2 regions of the Streptomyces sp. WAC07094 genome follow, and region 2 is predicted to be linked to the other one. Evidence: riboswitches for the same ligand, from Rfam matches in the RefSeq annotation. Region 2 holds a riboswitch; the other holds the start of a gene.
The links. Region 2 has a riboswitch for cobalamin ahead of RCR19_RS26000 (prenyltransferase/squalene oxidase repeat-containing protein). Riboswitches for the same ligand answer to the same signal wherever they lie in the genome.
Positions count from the first base shown of each region.

Region 1: linked by a shared signal. The riboswitch ahead of RCR19_RS06380 (CbtB-domain containing protein) and the one ahead of RCR19_RS26000 (prenyltransferase/squalene oxidase repeat-containing protein) in region 2 are both predicted to bind cobalamin.

Region 1 is NZ_JAVMJZ010000001.1:1,445,706-1,453,943, reverse strand. Features, by position in the region: gene RCR19_RS06405 (RNA polymerase sigma-70 factor) at 1-612, opposite strand, end outside; gene aceE (pyruvate dehydrogenase (acetyl-transferring), homodimeric type) at 966-3,653, opposite strand; gene RCR19_RS06395 (cupin domain-containing protein) at 4,083-4,526, shown strand; gene RCR19_RS06390 (cupin domain-containing protein) at 4,641-5,132, opposite strand; gene RCR19_RS06385 (alpha/beta hydrolase) at 5,325-6,170, opposite strand; cobalamin riboswitch at 6,797-6,939, shown strand; gene RCR19_RS06380 (CbtB-domain containing protein) at 6,975-7,196, shown strand; gene RCR19_RS06375 (CbtA family protein) at 7,218-7,970, shown strand; gene RCR19_RS06370 (histidine phosphatase family protein) at 8,194-8,238, opposite strand, start outside.
Region 2 is NZ_JAVMJZ010000001.1:5,884,146-5,892,383, forward strand. Features, by position in the region: gene RCR19_RS25990 (CbiQ family ECF transporter T component) at 1-495, opposite strand, end outside; gene RCR19_RS25995 (SCO2322 family protein) at 498-1,127, opposite strand; gene RCR19_RS26000 (prenyltransferase/squalene oxidase repeat-containing protein) at 1,124-2,365, opposite strand; cobalamin riboswitch at 2,470-2,597, opposite strand; gene RCR19_RS26005 (hypothetical protein) at 2,646-3,035, shown strand; gene RCR19_RS26010 (hypothetical protein) at 3,038-3,280, shown strand; gene RCR19_RS26015 (nuclear transport factor 2 family protein) at 3,348-3,794, opposite strand; gene RCR19_RS26020 (MBL fold metallo-hydrolase) at 3,836-4,864, opposite strand; gene RCR19_RS26025 (aldehyde dehydrogenase) at 5,034-6,494, shown strand; gene RCR19_RS26030 (ferredoxin) at 6,498-6,731, shown strand; gene RCR19_RS26035 (TetR family transcriptional regulator) at 6,936-7,652, opposite strand; gene RCR19_RS26040 (glycosyltransferase family 4 protein) at 7,858-8,238, shown strand, end outside.

The sequences.
Region 1 (8,238 bases), 4.4 Mb from region 2:
ATCCGCGGTGAGCAGCTGCTCGAGGGCCGACAGATCACCCGTCTGCGCAGCGCTGAGGAACACCTCCAGCAGCCGCCGGTGTGCGGTGGAGCTGACGGGCTCCTTGCGTTCCGCCGACAGATGCTTCCGGGCGCGGCTCACCAACTGGCGCGTGTTGGCCTCGCTCGTCTCCAGCATGTCCGCGATCTGCTTGTACGGGTAGTTGAAGGCTTCCCTGAGCACGTAGGCGGCGCGCTCCACGGGGTTCAGCTTCTCCAGCAGGTGGAGAACCGCGAGGTCGAGTGCCTCGGCCCGTTCGGCGCCCAACTGCGGATCCATGCTGGTGTCGACCGGCTCCGGAAGCCACGGCCCGACGTACGATTCGCGCCGCGTCCTTGCGGACTGGGCGGAGTTGAGCGCCAGACGCGTGGTGATCGTGGACAGGAAGGCCGCCGGCTCGTGGACGTCGGAGCGGTCCGCTTTCTGCCACCGCACCCACGCCTCCTGGACGATGTCCTCGGCTTCCACCACACTGCCGAGCACGCGGTACGCGATACCGAAGAGCCGGGGACGCGCTGCCATGAAATCCTTCGTCGCCTGTTCGAGGGTGCCTGCATCATCACCGGCGCGCATACGTCTCCTCCAGCTGTGCAGCACCATGTTACAAGCCGTCACAGCGGCACGCGCGGCGTCCCCACGGGTGCCCCCGCCAGGGCCGTAGCGGCAGGAGGAGGCGGCGGACAGCCCACTGTCTCCGCACGACAGTGTGGTCCGCTTCAACGATCGACCGCCCTCCCCGGCGAGGCCGGGCGGCCGGCGTCGACGGTACCGGCGACGCCCGGGTACGACCGTCGGTCTTCGGTGCGGACAGAACCGCGGGCCGCGCCGAATGCGGTGCGGCCCGCGGGTTAAGCGGTGCCGTCAGGGCTGGTCGGTTGAGCAGATCGCCGGCGGACTCCGCCGCCTCCGGCAGGTCGGCACGGTGTTCACCCCCGCCAGCCGTAGCGCTCGCGTGCCTCGACCACCGTCCGCGGGTCGACGGCGCCGGCCCGGGCCGACCGGTCCAGCGCCGCGACGACGATCGACTCGGCGTCCACGCGGAAATAGCGGCGCACGGCATCGCGGGTGTCGGAGAGGCCGAAACCGTCCGTTCCCAGTGACGAGTAGTCCTGCTCGACCCACTGGCTGATCTGATCGGGTACCTGCCGCATCCAGTCGCTGACCGCCAGTACGGGCCCTGGCGCGCCGGACAGCGCCGCCGTCACATACGGGGTGCGCTCCTCACCGCGCAGCCGTGCCCGGTCGGCCTCCAGCGCGTCCCGGCGCAGTTCGGTCCAGGAGGTCACGGACCAGACGTCCGCCCGGACTCCCCACTGGGACCCGAGCAACTCCTGGGCCTTGAGCGCCCAGTGGATGGCCGTGCCCGAGGCGAGCAACTGGATCCGAGGCCCCGGGCCCTGGCGCTCGGCCTCCTTGAACCGGTAGATGCCCCGCAGGACGCCCTCCTCGATCGAGGGCCCGGTGGGCATGGCCGGCTGCCGCTTGGGCTCGTTGTAGACCGTCAGGTAGTAGAAGATGTCCTCGGGCCGATCGCCGTACATCCGGCGCAGCCCCTCCTTGACGATCACCGCGATCTCGTAGGCGAAGGCCGGGTCGTAGCTCACGGCGGCGGGGTTCGTGGACGCCAGCAGGTGCGAGTGTCCGTCGGCGTGCTGGAGTCCCTCGCCGGTCATCGTGGTGCGGCCGGCCGTGGCCCCGATCGCGAACCCGCGGCCCATCTGGTCGGCCAGGGCCCAGAACTGATCCCCCGTCCGCTGGAACCCGAACATGGCGTAGAAGATGTAGAACGGGATCATGGGTTCGCCGTGTGTGGCGTACGACGTCGCCGCGGCCGTGAACTCGGCCAGTGACCCGGCTTCGGTGATGCCTTCGTCGATGAGCTGGCCGTCCTCGGCCTCTCTGTAGTGCAGCAGCTGATCGGCGTCGACAGGCTCGTAGGTCTGGCCTCCGGGGGAGTAGATCCCGGCCGTCGGGAACAGGGACTCCATACCGAAGGTACGTGCTTCGTCGGGGACGATGGGCACCCAGCGCCGCCCCGTTCCCTCGACGCGCATCAGGTCCTTGACCAGCCGGACGAGCGCCATGGTGGTGGCCACCTCCTGCTTGCCGAAGCCCTTGTGCAGGGCCTCGAAGGGGCCGGACGGCGGTTGCTGGAGCGGTTTGGCCACCACCTTGCGTATCGGGGCCGGACCACCCAGGGCGGAGCGGCGGTCGCGGAGGTACTGCACCTCCTCCGAGTTCTCACCGGGGTGCCAGAACGGCACGAGATCACCGGCGAGCGCACTGTCCGGGATGGGCAGGTCCAGTGTGTCGCGCATCCGGCGGAACTGGGCCGTCGTCAGCTTCTTCATCTGGTGGTTGGCGTTGCGGGACTCGAAGTCCGAACCCAGCGTGTGCCCCTTCACCGTCTGGGCGAGGACGACGGTCGGCGCACCCTTGTGCTCGACGGCGGCCCGGTAGGCGGCGTAGACCTTGAGCGGTTCGTGACCGCCGCGGGAGTTCTCGAACAGATCGGTGAGCTGGGCGTCGCTCAGCCCCGCGGCGATCCCGGACAGGGCGTCGCCGGTGAAGAAGTGCTTCCGTATGTAGGCGGCGTCCCGTGCCGCGTAGGTCTGGAGCTGGGCGTCGGGCACCTCACCGAGACGGCGGACGAGCGATCCGTCGGTGTCCTGCCGCAGTACTCCGTCCCACGCCTCGCCCCACAGAGTCTTCACCACATGCCAGCCCGCACCCCGGAACCGGGCCTCGAGCTCCTGCACGATCTTGGAGTTCGACCGGACGGGACCGTCCAGCCGCTGGAGGTTGCAGTTGACGACGAAGGTGAGGTTGTCGAGGCCCTCGCGTGCCGCGAGTTGGAGCGCGGCCGTCGACTCGGGCTCGTCCGCCTCGCCGTCACCGAGGAAGGCCCACACATGCGAACCGGAGGTGTCCTTGATGCCCCTGCTGTGCAGGTAGCGGTTGAACCGGGCCTGGTAGACGGCGGCGAGCGGGCCCAGCCCCATGGACACGGTGGGGAACTCCCACAGCCACGGCAGGCGGCGCGGATGCGGGTACGACGGCAGACCGTGACCGCCGGCCTCGCGCCGGAAGCCGTCCAACCGGTCCTCGTGCAGCCGTCCCTCCAGGAACACCCGCGCATAGATGCCGGGCGAGGCGTGGCCCTGCAGGAACAGCTGATCCCCTGAACCGTCCTGGTCCTTGCCGCGGAAGAAGTGGTTGAACCCGATCTCGTAGAGCCAGGCCGCCGACGCGTAGGTCGAGATGTGACCGCCCAGACCCAGCCGGGAGCCGCGGGTGACCATGGCGGCCGCGTTCCACCGGTTCAGCGCGGTGATACGGGACTCCATCCCGATGTCGCCGGGAAAGACCGGCTGGGACGAGGCGGGGATGGTGTTGATGTAGTCGGAGGACAGAAGCCCGGGCAGCGTCACCCCGGATGCGGCGGCGTACTCGTGCACACGCCGCAGCAGATACACGGCGCGCTCGTGCCCCGCATGCCTCATGACGGCGTCGAGTGAGGCCCGCCATTCCTCCGTCTCCTCGGCATCACGGTCGGGCAGCTGGTCGAGTTCACTCGTCGCGGAGGAATCTGTGGGCCGAGCCGGAACACTCATTGCTGTCTTCCTGTCGAAGTGTGGAGGGGCGGACGGTGGGCACGGCCGTCCCCGCGGTCGGCACGAAGGACGGCGGATGCGGGAGGCCGCCCCGCATCCGCGCGCCGCGGTGCCCGCGCGGACCGCTGAGCCGGCGCTCGTCGGCTCCGGCGCCTGCGCCCGGGTCTTGGTGAGGGCGGATCCGGCCGCGCGCACTGAATAGGACAGACCGCACGTCCTTGTTGTGACACCGAGCGCGGTCGCCCCACGCCCCGGCCGGGACGCAGGAGGCCGTGACCGCCGGACGTAGACACGACGGGGAAGGTCCGATCGGTCTCGAACGTACGGACGGCGTCACCGCCGAGCGGGGGATCTTGGCGGCTCGGCCTCACCGCCTGCCCGTGAACGGACATGCATAGGTGCAGGGAAACAACATGGAGGTGCAACACGGTGTCAAGCAACGACTCGACGGGTGCGGCGGGCGCCAGGCCGCGATCCGAAGTGTGGAAGACGGCGGTGACGACGCTGCAGGACGTGAAGCCGCCCTTCATCCCCGAGAACGCCTCGGGCATGACCATCCTGGTCGAATGGCCTCCTGGTGACCCGGGCACCCCCGCGCACCGCCACTCGGGGCCGGCCTTCGGATACGTGCTCGAAGGCGAGATGCGCTTCGAGCTGGAAGGTGAGCCGGAACGTGTGGTCGGGACCGGTGAGACCTTCTGGGAACCGGGCGGCGACGTCATCCACTACCAGGACGGCAATGCCCGAACGGACGCGCGATGCCGGTTCGTCGTGACCATGCTGTGTGCGCCGGGCCAGCCGATGCTGACGGTGGTCGACGAGGAGGAACTGGCACAGCGCGCCCATCTGCGGGCGCCCCGGTCCGCACACTGATCTGCGCTGCTCCGCCCGGGCAGGCGGCCCGCGACCGACACGGCCCGGCTCGGTGGCAGGGCACACCCGCGCCCTGCCACGGAGCCGGGGGACATCGGCGTGTCGACCCGCCGGTCACTCGACGAAGTACGAGTCGTGCTCGGCGAAGAACCTGGCGCGCTCCTCGTCCGTGGCATGAGCCATCTCCGCGAGCCCTTCGAAGTACTTCTCACGCGGCGCCCCCGGCGTGAAGAGGAGAAGCATGTCCGCAGGGGCGTCGGAGTCGTTTCGGAAAGCATGCAGCCCGCCCTGCGGTACATGCAGGAAGTCGCCCTGCAGCGCGTCGACCCACTCGGCGCCGTTGAACAGCCGCACGGTGCCGTCGAGGATGAAAAAGGACTCCGAGATCGTCCGGTGGAAGTGGGTCTTGGGGCCACCCGACCTCGCACTCATCTCGACCCGATACAGTCCGAACTCACCTCGCGTGGTGGTCGTGGTCGCGAGGTAGTGAATGGCGTCCTTGCCGGCGGTTCCGACATTCGGCGGAGTACTCACCGGTCGGAAATTCGCGTTGATCTCGCCGTCATCTCCCGTGTACCACACCCGCTCGGGGTACGACATGCACATCATCCCTTCCCTGTCTCGGTGCGCCGCGACGCGCTGACGGGACCGGCGCGGACCACTGCCGCGGCCGCCGTGGGCAGGCCACCCCAGGGCCTGCCCACGACGTGTCCCCACAAGGGAGACCGGACGGCCCGCACATGTGTGACACGTCGACGACCACGAACCCGGCCACGGCGGGTCGCTGCGGGTGCCGGTTCAGGAGGGAGACCGCAGGAACGCGACCACCGCCGTCGCGAACTCCTCCGGCTGCTCGATGTGCCCCAGGTGCCCGGTTTCGTCCAGGACAACGAGCTCCGCTCCGGGGACCGCCTCGTGGATCATCCGCGCCCAGCGCCGGCCGCAGATGAAGTCCGCCTCTCCGACCAGGACCAGGGTGCGCGCCGCGATACCGGGCAACTCCTCCCGGACGTCGAAGGGCGGGCCCTCCCCCGCCGAGGGCGCGGCGTACATGCGCAGCGTCCCGCGGGCCGGGGCGAACTCCTTCTCACGTCCCCAGTAGTCGAAGAAGTACGTGGGAGTGATGGTGCGCAGCACCGCTGTCGCGCCTTCGTCGGACAGCAGGTCCAGCCGCGCGGTGAGCCCGGCGACATAGGTGGCCACCTCGGGATGCCCGGCCGCGTGACGCCGGGCGAACCGCTCCATGTCGGCGACCGCGGCCGACCAGAACTCTTCGCCCGTCACCGGGGAGGTGTCGTAGAGAATCAAGGAGGCGACCCGCGCCGGATGGTCGAGCGCATACCGCTGGGCGACGAACCCGCCGTGCGAGTGGCCGAGCAGGGCGACCTCGGGCAGCGCGAGGTGCTCGATCACCGCGTGCAGGAATTGGGTGTACGTGGCCAGGTTGTACGCACGCGGGTCGGGCAGCCGACCGGACGCGCCGGTGCCGACGGGCTCGATGTGGACCATGGTCAGGTGCCGCTCGAGCAGGGGCATGCGCAGATAGTCCCAACCGATGCCGGGCCCGCCGGAATGGGCGACGCACACGGGCCCCGTGCCGGCGACGTGGTAGCGCTGCTCGATGAGGGAGGACCCGTACCGCACCGCCACCGTGTGCGTGCCGGGACTCAGCGGCGATCCGGGGTCCGCCGCGGGGGAGGGAAGAGGATCAGGCTCAGACGAAAGGTTCACAGTCACCAGATAGTGTGCCAATGATCGTCCATACTCAAGACATTGTGAATTCTGTCATCGCATCGATGCGGACCGCCACAGGAAGCGGTCATGCTGCTGCCACCTCGTCCAAATGGTCTGCGCTGTACGGTAGTTGTCGTGTCTGTATCGGACGCCGCGACGCAGTGCATCGCTCGTGCATGACACTGTTTGCGCTGCCCATGCGGGCTCGGAACAGTGGATGGTCAAACGTTTGCTATGCTGCTCACAGCGTTCCGGGGGCCGATGGACACTCCCCCGTGACCGGTGCCCGGAACGCACCACCTGCGATGTGAGCCGGCAGGTGCAGCGCCCGGGCGCCACACGATCCCCCGATGGGTGGCGCCCGGGACCACGCCGTCCGGCCGCGGCCCAGGAGCCCGCCCACCGCGAGAGACCGTCGGCCCACGTGCGCGGGTGGGCCGTCGGGGAAGTTCCGTCACGGCTGCCCCGGGCGCCACGGAATCGTCCGCCGCGCGTGGAGAGGAAGATCACGCCAGGTGGATGCGGTCTTGGCCATGCCCGTGTCACGCGGTACGGTCTGTCCGATATCGACGACGGTACGACGGAAGCCGGTGGGAATCCGGCACGGTCGCGCCACTGTATTCCGGGAGCCCCTGGGCGCCCGGTGAGTCAGACCCGTGGCCGTCGTCCTGTGCACCACCGAGATGGGACGCGAACTCCCAGAGGAGGCCTGCCATGGCGCAGTCCGTCGCCCAGCCGACAGCCACCAACCCCGTCGTTCCCGCCACGCTGCCGCTGAAGGCGATAGCTCCCTGGGCGGTGTTCTTCGGCATCCTGATGCTGATCCTGCTCTACTTCGTCGGCGCCGAGCAGGGCGCCACCTCCGTGTTCAACGGCACGGACGTCCACGAGTGGGTGCACGACGCCCGCCACCTGCTCGGCTTCCCCTGCCACTGACGCGAGGGACGTCGCACCCCCATGAACTCCGCAACCGTAAGAAACCTTCTCGTGCGGGGCATGCTCGCCGGCCTGGCCGCCGGTGTGCTCGCCCTCGTCGTCGCCTATTTCCTCGGTGAGCCGAACGTGGACAGTGCGATCGGCTTCGAGGACGCCCACTCCCATGAGCACGAGATGGAAGTCGTCTCCCGCTCCCTGCAGTCCACCGCCGGTCTCGCCACCGGTGTCCTGGTCTACGGGGTGGCCTTCGGCGGCATCGCGGCGCTCGCCTTCTGCTTCGCGCTGGGCCGTGTCGGCCGCTTCAGCCCCCGGGCGACCGCCCTGCTGCTGTCCGGTTGTGCGCTGCTCGCCGTGTACGTCGTTCCGTTCCTGAAGTACCCGGCGAACCCGCCGTCGGTCGGCGACCCCGACACCATCGGCAAGCGGACCACCCTGTACTTCCTGATGATGGTGCTCAGCGTGCTCCTCGCGGTCGGCGCCACCATCCTCGGCAAGCGGCTCTCACCCTCGCTGGGCACGTGGTACGCCACCGTCGTGGCGGTGGCCGCGTTCGCCGTCGCGATCGGCCTGGCGTACGCCTTCCTGCCGGTCATCAACGAGGTGCCCAGGGACTTCCCGGCCACGCTGCTGTGGCGGTTCCGGCTCTCCGCACTGGCCATGCAGATCGTCCTCTGGGGCGGATTCGGCCTGGTCTTCGGCGAGTTGGCCCAGCGGTTGCTGAACCCGAAGCCCGCGGCGGCCACGTCGGGGCGGGCGGTTCCGGCCGCTCACTGACACCGCCGGAAAACACGACAGGGCCCTGCGGAGTGGAACCTTCCCGGGGCCTTTTCGTGTTGCCCGGACACCGGCGCGCATCGCCTCACCTTCGGCGGCCACGAGGCGGTCCGCCTCGCCCCGGAGGGGCGGCCGACCGCGGCCTCGCCCAAATGCAGTGGGTGTTGCCTTTCGGGAGGCGCCTCGTTGTCGAGGTGCTCCCGGTGACGCCCGCGTCAATCGCCTAGTCCGCGTGCGGCCCCGCCGGTGGACGGCCCAGCCGCAGGTT
Region 2 (8,238 bases):
CGCCACGACGACCGCCACACCCGTCTCGTACAGGGCACCCGGGAGTGCCTTGAGCAGCCTTGCCGGATTCGCCAGCGCGTTGGCGGCACCGACGCAGATGAGCAGGGTGGCCAGTTTGAGGCCGTCGTACAGGGCGAAGACAAGGCCCTCGGCGGTGACCCGGCCACCGATGCGGATGCCCTGGGCCCAGTGCGGCAGGGGGACTTCGGGCAAGGTCAGGACGGTGTGGGTACCGGGGACGGGCGAGCCGAGGACCACGGCGAAGACCAGGCGGATGACGAGGACCGCGAGGGCGAGTCTGGCGAAGGCCGCGTAGGAGCGGGACCACGGATCCTGTGTGCGGCGGGCCGCTACGACGTACGCGGACACGGCGACGAGGAGGGCCAGCACGAGCGGGTTGGTGGTACGGGTGGCCGCGACGGCGAGCCCCAGTGACCACAGCCACCAGGCGCCCGGGTGGACGGCCGGTCGGCCGCGGCCGGTCGGGGGCGCCATCGTCAGCTCCTGCGGCGGCGCGCCTGCCACAGCGCCGCCCCGCCCAGGACGACCACGGCGGCGACGCCCGCGAACACGCCCACCGACGGGCCGTGGTGCGGCTCGTCATCGGCTGGCGCGGCGTGCTTCTGCGCGGTCACCTGCTCCCCGCACCCCTGCCGCGGATAGCCCGCTATCCCGCACAGCAGGGCGTTCGTGTCGTAGCGGAGGGGCCCCGCGACCGCGGCGAGCGCGTCCGCCGTCGTCGCGTCCCCGGGTATGCGGGCGCAGGCGGTGCGCGCGGCGGGCGGGGTCTCGCCCGAGGCGGCGTCCGAGGGCGTACCGAAGTCGATGACCAGCGCCACCCGCTTCTGGCCCGGCCGTGCGGGCGTCCCGTCGCAGACGGCGCCGAAGTCCGCGGCCCCACGCGGTGTGGTGGCGTCCGCGGAGTCCTCGCTGACGGCGAAGCGGAAGCCCTGGACGTCACCGTCGGCCGGGCGGGCGGTCGAGGGGCCCTGGGTTGCGTACGTCCAGTGGCCGCCGTCGCGCTCCCAGAAGGACCAGTAGCGGTACCCGGCGGCCTGCGCCTGCCCGGCGGCCCCCAGCAGCAGGAGCAGAGGGGCCAGGAGCAGGGCGCAGACGCGGCGGCTCACGGCTGACGCCTCCCGCCCCGGGAGGTGTACAGGATGCCGCCGGCGGTCAGGGCGAGGAGACAGGCACCGACGATCCAAGCGACACGGAGGGGACCCTCGTCCTTGTCGGACTTCGCCGCGTCCTCGGAGCCGTGCGGCTCGGAGCCCTTGGCGTCGGGCACCGAGGCGGGGGCCGGTCCGGTCGCGTCCATGAGCCGGACCAGGTCCTGGCCGCCGAAGTGGCGCGGGTCGGAGCCCTCCGCGTTCGCGGCGAGGATCAGCTGGGCGTACGCGGCCGGTCCGCTCTGCTTCGCCCACTGCTCGTAGTGGGTCTCCAGCCAGCGCAGCGAATCGGCGGCCCGGTCGCCCTGGCCGACGGTGGCGAGCGCGACGACCGCGTCCGCCGTGTTGCCGTAGTCGGGTTGCGGCTTGGCGCCGGGCAGCTCCTGGGTGAGGTGCTTGTCCTTGGCCAGGGCCGTGCGGAGGTAGGCGGCGCCGTTGTGTGCGGCCTGTCCGGGACCGTCGGCTCTCCCGCAGGCCGGGGGTGCGGCGTCGGGCCTGGCGTCGTCGCCGGCCAGCCCCTTGCCGAGCGCGCCGAGCACCGCTGCCGCCGTCGCGTCCGCGTTGGCCGTCAACCTGCCCTTCTTGTCCGGCTGGTAGGCGAAGGCACCCGCCCCGTCGCCGTCGCAGGGCAGTGCCAGCTTCAGAAGCGCGTCATAAGGGGACCTGCCCCCCTTGCGAACGTCCTTCGGGTCCCCGCCCGCGGCGGCGAGGGCGCCGATGACCACGGACGTGGAGTTCGCGTCGCTGGCACCGCCCGGCGTGTACCCCCAGCCGCCGTCCGCGTTCTGCACGGACTTCAGCCAGGTGACCGCCTTGCCGGTGGCGGCGTCGTGGCCGCCGAGTGCGGCGAGCGCCTGGACGGCGGCGGCCGTGCTGTTGGTGTCGACCACGAGTCCGGCGCCGCAGGGCTCGGCTGTGTCGGCGCGGAAGGCCGCGAACGCGCCGTTCGCGCACTGCTGTCCGGTCAGCCAGTCCACCGCCGCGATCGCGGGCTTGACGCCCACGGTGTCCTGGGCGAGGAGGGTCAGCGACTGGCGCCAGACGCCGTCGTACGTCGGGTCCGTGCGGCCGTACAGACCGTCGGGTATCACCGGGGACGGCGACGCGGACGGGGACGGTCCGGCGGCGACGGCGGGCGTGGCCGTGCCGATCACGGCGACCGCTGCCAGAGCCGCGGCGCTGCGGCGGAGGTTCATGTGCCTCTCCCTGCGGGGAGCCGGGCAGCACGGAACACTCCGGGCGGCTCGGCTCCGTAGACCTCGACGGTGCCGCACACCGGCGGGCCGCGGGTGTGCGTGAGCCGGTCACGAACCGTGCGGGGCGATCCGGCTCGCCACGTGGGTGGCTCACGGTTGCGGGTCAGCGCCGGAATTCCACCGGCTTCCCCCCGTACGGGTGCGAGAACGACCCGGCTACTGTACCCGCCGGTAGGAGGGGAGCCGAGGGCCCCCCGCGAGGGGAGCGGGCGCGGGGACCGTGCGGGCCGGCCCCGGACGGGGGCCGTTCACGCAGACGGGGAGTCTGCCCGGCTCCGGGCGCACGGCGGACGTGTACGAGATCGACGGCGCATGGGTGCCGAGGCGCTACCGGGACGGCTGGGGCGACGCGGCGGCCGAGGCCGTGGTGATGGACCACGTCCGTGGCCGCGTTTGCCCCGCGCCCGGCGTACGGACGGCGACCCGCGGCGACCTCGTGATGGAGAAACTGTCCGGGCCGGCGAGGCCGGAGGCGATGCCCCACGGGCGCCTCGGCCCGCAGGAGGCCGGGGAGTTGCCGCCCGGCCGCTGCGCGACCTGCATGCGCTGCCCGCCCGCGACTCGTCGGACCCGGCCGTCCGCGTCCTCCACCTCGACCTGCACACACTGAACATGATCACGACCGCCGAAGGCTCGAAGGTCGTCGACCGGGCGACCGCCGAGGAGGGCGCCCCGGGGCTCGACCGGGGCAGGCCCGCGGTGGTCCTCGCGCAGGTGGCCGTGGTCGGCGAACCCCGGGTGGACGGCGTGCGCGCGTTGCCGGCCGCGATGCCGGCGGGGCACCGGGGCACCTCGGCTCTGACCGGGGAGGGCCTGACGGAGGCTCCGCGCCGCCGGCGGAGAACCCGCCCATGAGCGAGCGCGAGGTCGAACTTCTCGGCGGGGCCGAGGCGTTGATCCGACGCACGGCGTCGGGGACCGCCTAGCGGGGGAGCCGGCGCGTGGGGCCGCCGAAGGGCAGGTGCACGGTGCGGGAGGTGAGCAGCCAGATGCAGTCCGCCCTGCCGAAGGTGTCCTGGTAGTGGCCCACTTGGGTCGGGGGACCCGCCGGGACCAGGCCGCCCTCGTACCCGTCGACGCGGTACGTCGTGAAGTACGACGTGGCGGCGGCCGCGTCCGGGGACGTCACCGTGACGAGGACGTTGGACATCAGGCGGCGTGAGAGCCGGTCGGCGGGACGCCCGCCGAAGTAGCGGCGCAGCGCGTCCCGGCCCCGCACGGTCCTGTCGCCCGCCGGCCACCGCCAGACGCCGTCCTCCGTGAACAGCTCGGCCACGGAGGCGGGTTCCCCGAGGTCGAGCCGGTGCACGAAGTCGAGGACGAGGCGCTCGCAGGCGCGTTCGGCGAGGAGTCGCTCCCAGGGATCCATACTGCTTGGTATCAGCGGCGGGACACGGGGTGCGAGTGCTTTCACACCGCCACGTACGTCACCGGATCGCTCGCCGTCACCGCCTCCGCGCGGCCCGTCTTCACCAGCCGGCGCAAGTGCGCCTCGGCCTCGGAGACCGCGATGTGCCGTGAACCGTAGGGGATCTCCTCCCAGGGGCGGTTCCACTCCATGCGCTCGGCGAGCTGCCAGGGGGTCAGCGGGGTGCCGAGGAGCGCGAGGAGGTCGCCCAGCCGCTCCTCGTGGTGGGCCAGCAACTCCCGGACGCGGACGGGCGCGTCCGGGAAGGTGTGCTGGTGGGCCGGGAGCACCTCGGCGGGTGCGAGGCGGCCGATGCGTTCGAGGGAGTCGAGGTAGTCGCCGAGGGGGTCGGTCAACGTGGCGTCGTCCGGGTCCTCGTAGAGGCCGATGTGCGGGGTGATCCCGGGGAGCAGATGGTCTCCGGAGAACAGGCGGCCGTGGCCGGGCAGGCCTGCGGGATGCTCCTCCTCCAGGTGCAGGCACACATGACCGGGTGTGTGTCCCGGGGTCCAGATCGCGCGCAGCCGGCGGCCGGGGAGGTCGAGGAGGTCGCCGGGGACGATCTCGCGGTCGGGGAGCGCGGGGGAGAAGCCGGGCAGGCTGCCGCGGGCTCGCGCGGCGCGCAGAGGTGCCAGATGCTCCTCGGGGGCGCCGGCCGCCGCCAGCTTGCCCTCCATATAGACGAACCAGCGCTCAGGGCGGGTATCGCGGGTCCTGCGGACGATCGCGGAGTCCGCCGCGTGCATCGCGATCCACGCCCCCGACGCCTCGCGGACCCGCCCGCACAGACCGTGGTGGTCGGGGTGGTGATGGGTGACCAACACTCCCGTGATCTCCGTGATCGATGTGCCGCAGGCCGTCAGCCCTTCGACGAGGGCGTCCCAGGAGTCCGGATCGTCCCAGCCCGTGTCGACCAGGACCGGACCGCCGTCGGTGTCGACGACGTACACCAGCGTGTGGCCGAGGGGGTTGTCAGGGATCGGGACCCTGATCGACCGTACGCCCCCGCCGTGATCGGCCGTCCGAGCCATGGATTCCCCAATCGCCGCCTTCCGGCCACTATAACTAGAACACGTTTCGAAGGTAGCCGCGGTCACCTTCCGGCCCCGGTGTCCCGACCGTGGACTACGCCGACCGGAACTGGTATCAGTTCGATATCTGATGCATCGTCAGAAGATGCTCCCGGGGAGGCAGTCGGCCATGACCGAGCTCGTGGAACACGGACAGCTGTTCATCGGCGGGGAGTTGACCGATCCCCTGGGCAAGGACGTCATCGAGGTGGTCTCGCCGCACACCGAGAAGGTCGTCGGGCGCGTACCGCACGCCTCGCGGGAGGACGTGGACCGGGCCGTCGCCGCCGCCCGCCGGGCCTTCGACGAGGGGCCCTGGCCGCGGATGACGCTCGACGAGCGGATCGCGGCCGTGTCCAGGATCAAGGATGCGATCGCCGTACGGCACGAGGAGATCGCCCGGGTCATCTCCTGCGAGAACGGCTCCCCGTACTCGTGGAGCGTCCTCGCCCAGGCGCTCGGCGCGATGATGGTGTGGGACGCGGCGATCACGGTCGCACGGGACTTCACCCACGAGGAGCGGCGCGACGGTGTCCTCGGGAAGATCCTTGTGCGCCGTGAGCCGGCCGGGGTCGTGGCGGCCGTGGTGCCCTGGAACGTGCCGCAGTTCGTGGCCGCCGCCAAGCTCGCGCCCGCCCTGCTGGCCGGGTGCACCGCCGTCCTCAAGCCGTCGCCCGAGTCGCCGCTGGACGCGTACATCCTCGGTGAGATCGCGCGCGAGGCCGGGCTGCCCGAGGGTGTGCTGTCGATCCTGCCCGCGGACCGCGAGGTCAGCGAATACCTCGTCGGGCACCCCGGCATCGACAAGGTGTCCTTCACCCGTTCGGTCGCGGCCGGCAAGCGGGTGATGGAGGTCGCCTCGCGCCGTCTCACCCGGGTGACCCTGGAGCTCGGCGGGAAGTCGGCGGCCGTGGTGCTGCCGGACGCGGACCTCTCCACGACGGTGGCGGGGATCGTCCCGGCCGCCTGGATGAACAATGGGCAGGCCTGTGTGGCGCAGACCCGCATCTTGGTGCCGCGCTCACGCTACGACGAGTTCGCCGAGGCCCTCGCGGCCGCGGCGGGGGCACTCGTGGTGGGCGATCCGCTGGACCCGGCGACCCAGGTCGGTCCGCTGGTGGCCGCCCGCCAGCAGCGGCGCAACCTCGACTACATCGGGATCGGCCAGGAGGAGGGTGCCAAGGTGCTCACGGGCGGCGGGCGCCCCGCGGGCCTCACCCGCGGCTGGTACGTGGAGCCGACCCTGTTCGGCGACGTCGACAACTCCATGCGGATCGCCCGCGAGGAGATCTTCGGGCCGGTCGTCTGCCTGCTCCCGTACGGTGACGAGGACGAGGCCGTGAAGATCGCGAACGACTCCGACTACGGCCTCAGCGGCAGCGTCTGGACGGCGGACGTCGAGCGCGGTATCGACGTCGCCCGGCAGGTGCGTACCGGCACGTACTCGGTGAACACCTTCAGTCTCGACATGCTGGGTCCATTCGGCGGCTACAAGAACTCGGGTCTTGGGCGGGAGTTCGGGCCCGAGGGGTACGGCGAGTTCCTGGAGCACAAGATGATCCATCTGCCGGCCGGGTACGGGGAGGCGTAGCGCATGGGAGACCGCTGGCACATCGAGGTGGACCGCTCGGTCTGCATCGGGTCCGCGCAGTGCGTCCACCGCGCGGCCGACGCCTTCCGCCTCGACGGCGCACGGCAGTCCCACCCCGTGGATCCGGACGCCGACGCGGGCGAGCAGATCCTGGACGCGGCGGAGAACTGCCCGGTGGAGGCGATCGTGATCACCCTGGTGGAGAGCGGGGAGCCGGTGTTCCGTCCGGAGGAATGAGCGGATCACCGGATGCCAGTCCGGATTGCCCGAAAAATATTGTTTAGGGGGTTCCGTCAGGGTGTGCCGGTGTTAAGCTGAAAAGTGCCTACGAGGCGAGCGAGGAAACTCGACCGGAAGCTGCCGACTTCGGCGTGAGGTTTCGGTTTCCGCTGGGGCCGACATCGGTCGGCCGAGGGGCTGGAAGGTCGAAAGACCGGAAAGTCATCCGGACCCGTCTCGTAGGTTTTTCCGTGCCCGCGGACCGGATGGGTGGGGTCCCTCCCGCCCCGGAGCCCAGTGCGGCTCGCGAGGGCCGGTGAGGTCGATGAGCCGGCACACCGTCTCGATGTCGATCTTGACCTGGGCGATGGAGGCGCGGCCCGAGAGCCAGGTGATCAGAGCCGAGTGCCAGGTGTGTTCGATCACCCGGACCGCGGAGAGCTGTTCCGGGGTCGGGTCGTCCAGCCCCATCGCGTCCAGGATGATCGCCGTCGTCTGACGGGAGACCTGGTCCACCTCCGGGGAGACGCTGCGGTCCGCGAAGGTCAGTGCGCGCACCATGGCGTCGGCGAGATGGGGCTCGCGCTGCAGGGCGCGGAAGGCGCGCATCAGGGTCTGCGCCACCCGCTCGGCGGCCGTCTCCCCGGACGGCGGCTTCTTGCGCAGGGTGCCGTGCATGTGCTCCAACTGGTCCTGCATGGTGGCGACGAGCAGATGCACCTTCGAGGGGAAGTAGCGGTAGAGCGTGCCCAGGGCGACCTGCGAGGACTCCGCGACCTCACGCATCTGCACCGCGTCGAAACCGCCCCGGCTGGCCAGCTGCGCGCTCGCGTGCAGGATCCTGCGGCGGCGCGCCTCCTGCCGCTCGGTGAGCGGCGGTGAGGCCGGCTGGACCGCCGGTCGCGCGGTACTGGCTGGCACCTTGGCTTCCGCAGGCATGGGTCCCGTTCCGTGACAGTCGGTGAGGGCGGGCGATCAGACAGCATGGCAGGGTGCCGGTCGTGGCGCGAATCACCCGGGCCACCACTCACAGCGGCGCTACCTGCCGGTAGATTCAGAGCCCCTACGATCAAGTCTGAAACTTGTTCTAGATTACCGTCCCGGCGTAATCTCGCGGGAAAATGGCAGGGAGAAGGGGCCGAGAGTGACCGCTGAGGCCAGGGAGGCGGGTCCCAAGGAGGGCATGGCCGCGGACGGGGACAGCCCGTTGCGCATCGCGCTCCTCACCTACAAGGGAAACCCGTTCTGCGGCGGTCAGGGTGTCTATGTGCGGCACCTCTCGCGCGAACTGGTCCGGCTCGGCCACCGGGTCGAGGTGATCGGTGCCCAGCCGTACCCCGTGCTCGACGAGGGCGAGGACCTTCAGGGCCTGACCCTCACCGAACTGCCCAGCCTCGACCTGTACCGGCAGCCCGACCCCTTCCGTACCCCGCGGCGCGAGGAGTACCGGGACTGGATCGACGGCCTCGAGGTGGCGACGATGTGGACCGGCGGCTTCCCGGAGCCGCTGACCTTCTCGCTGCGC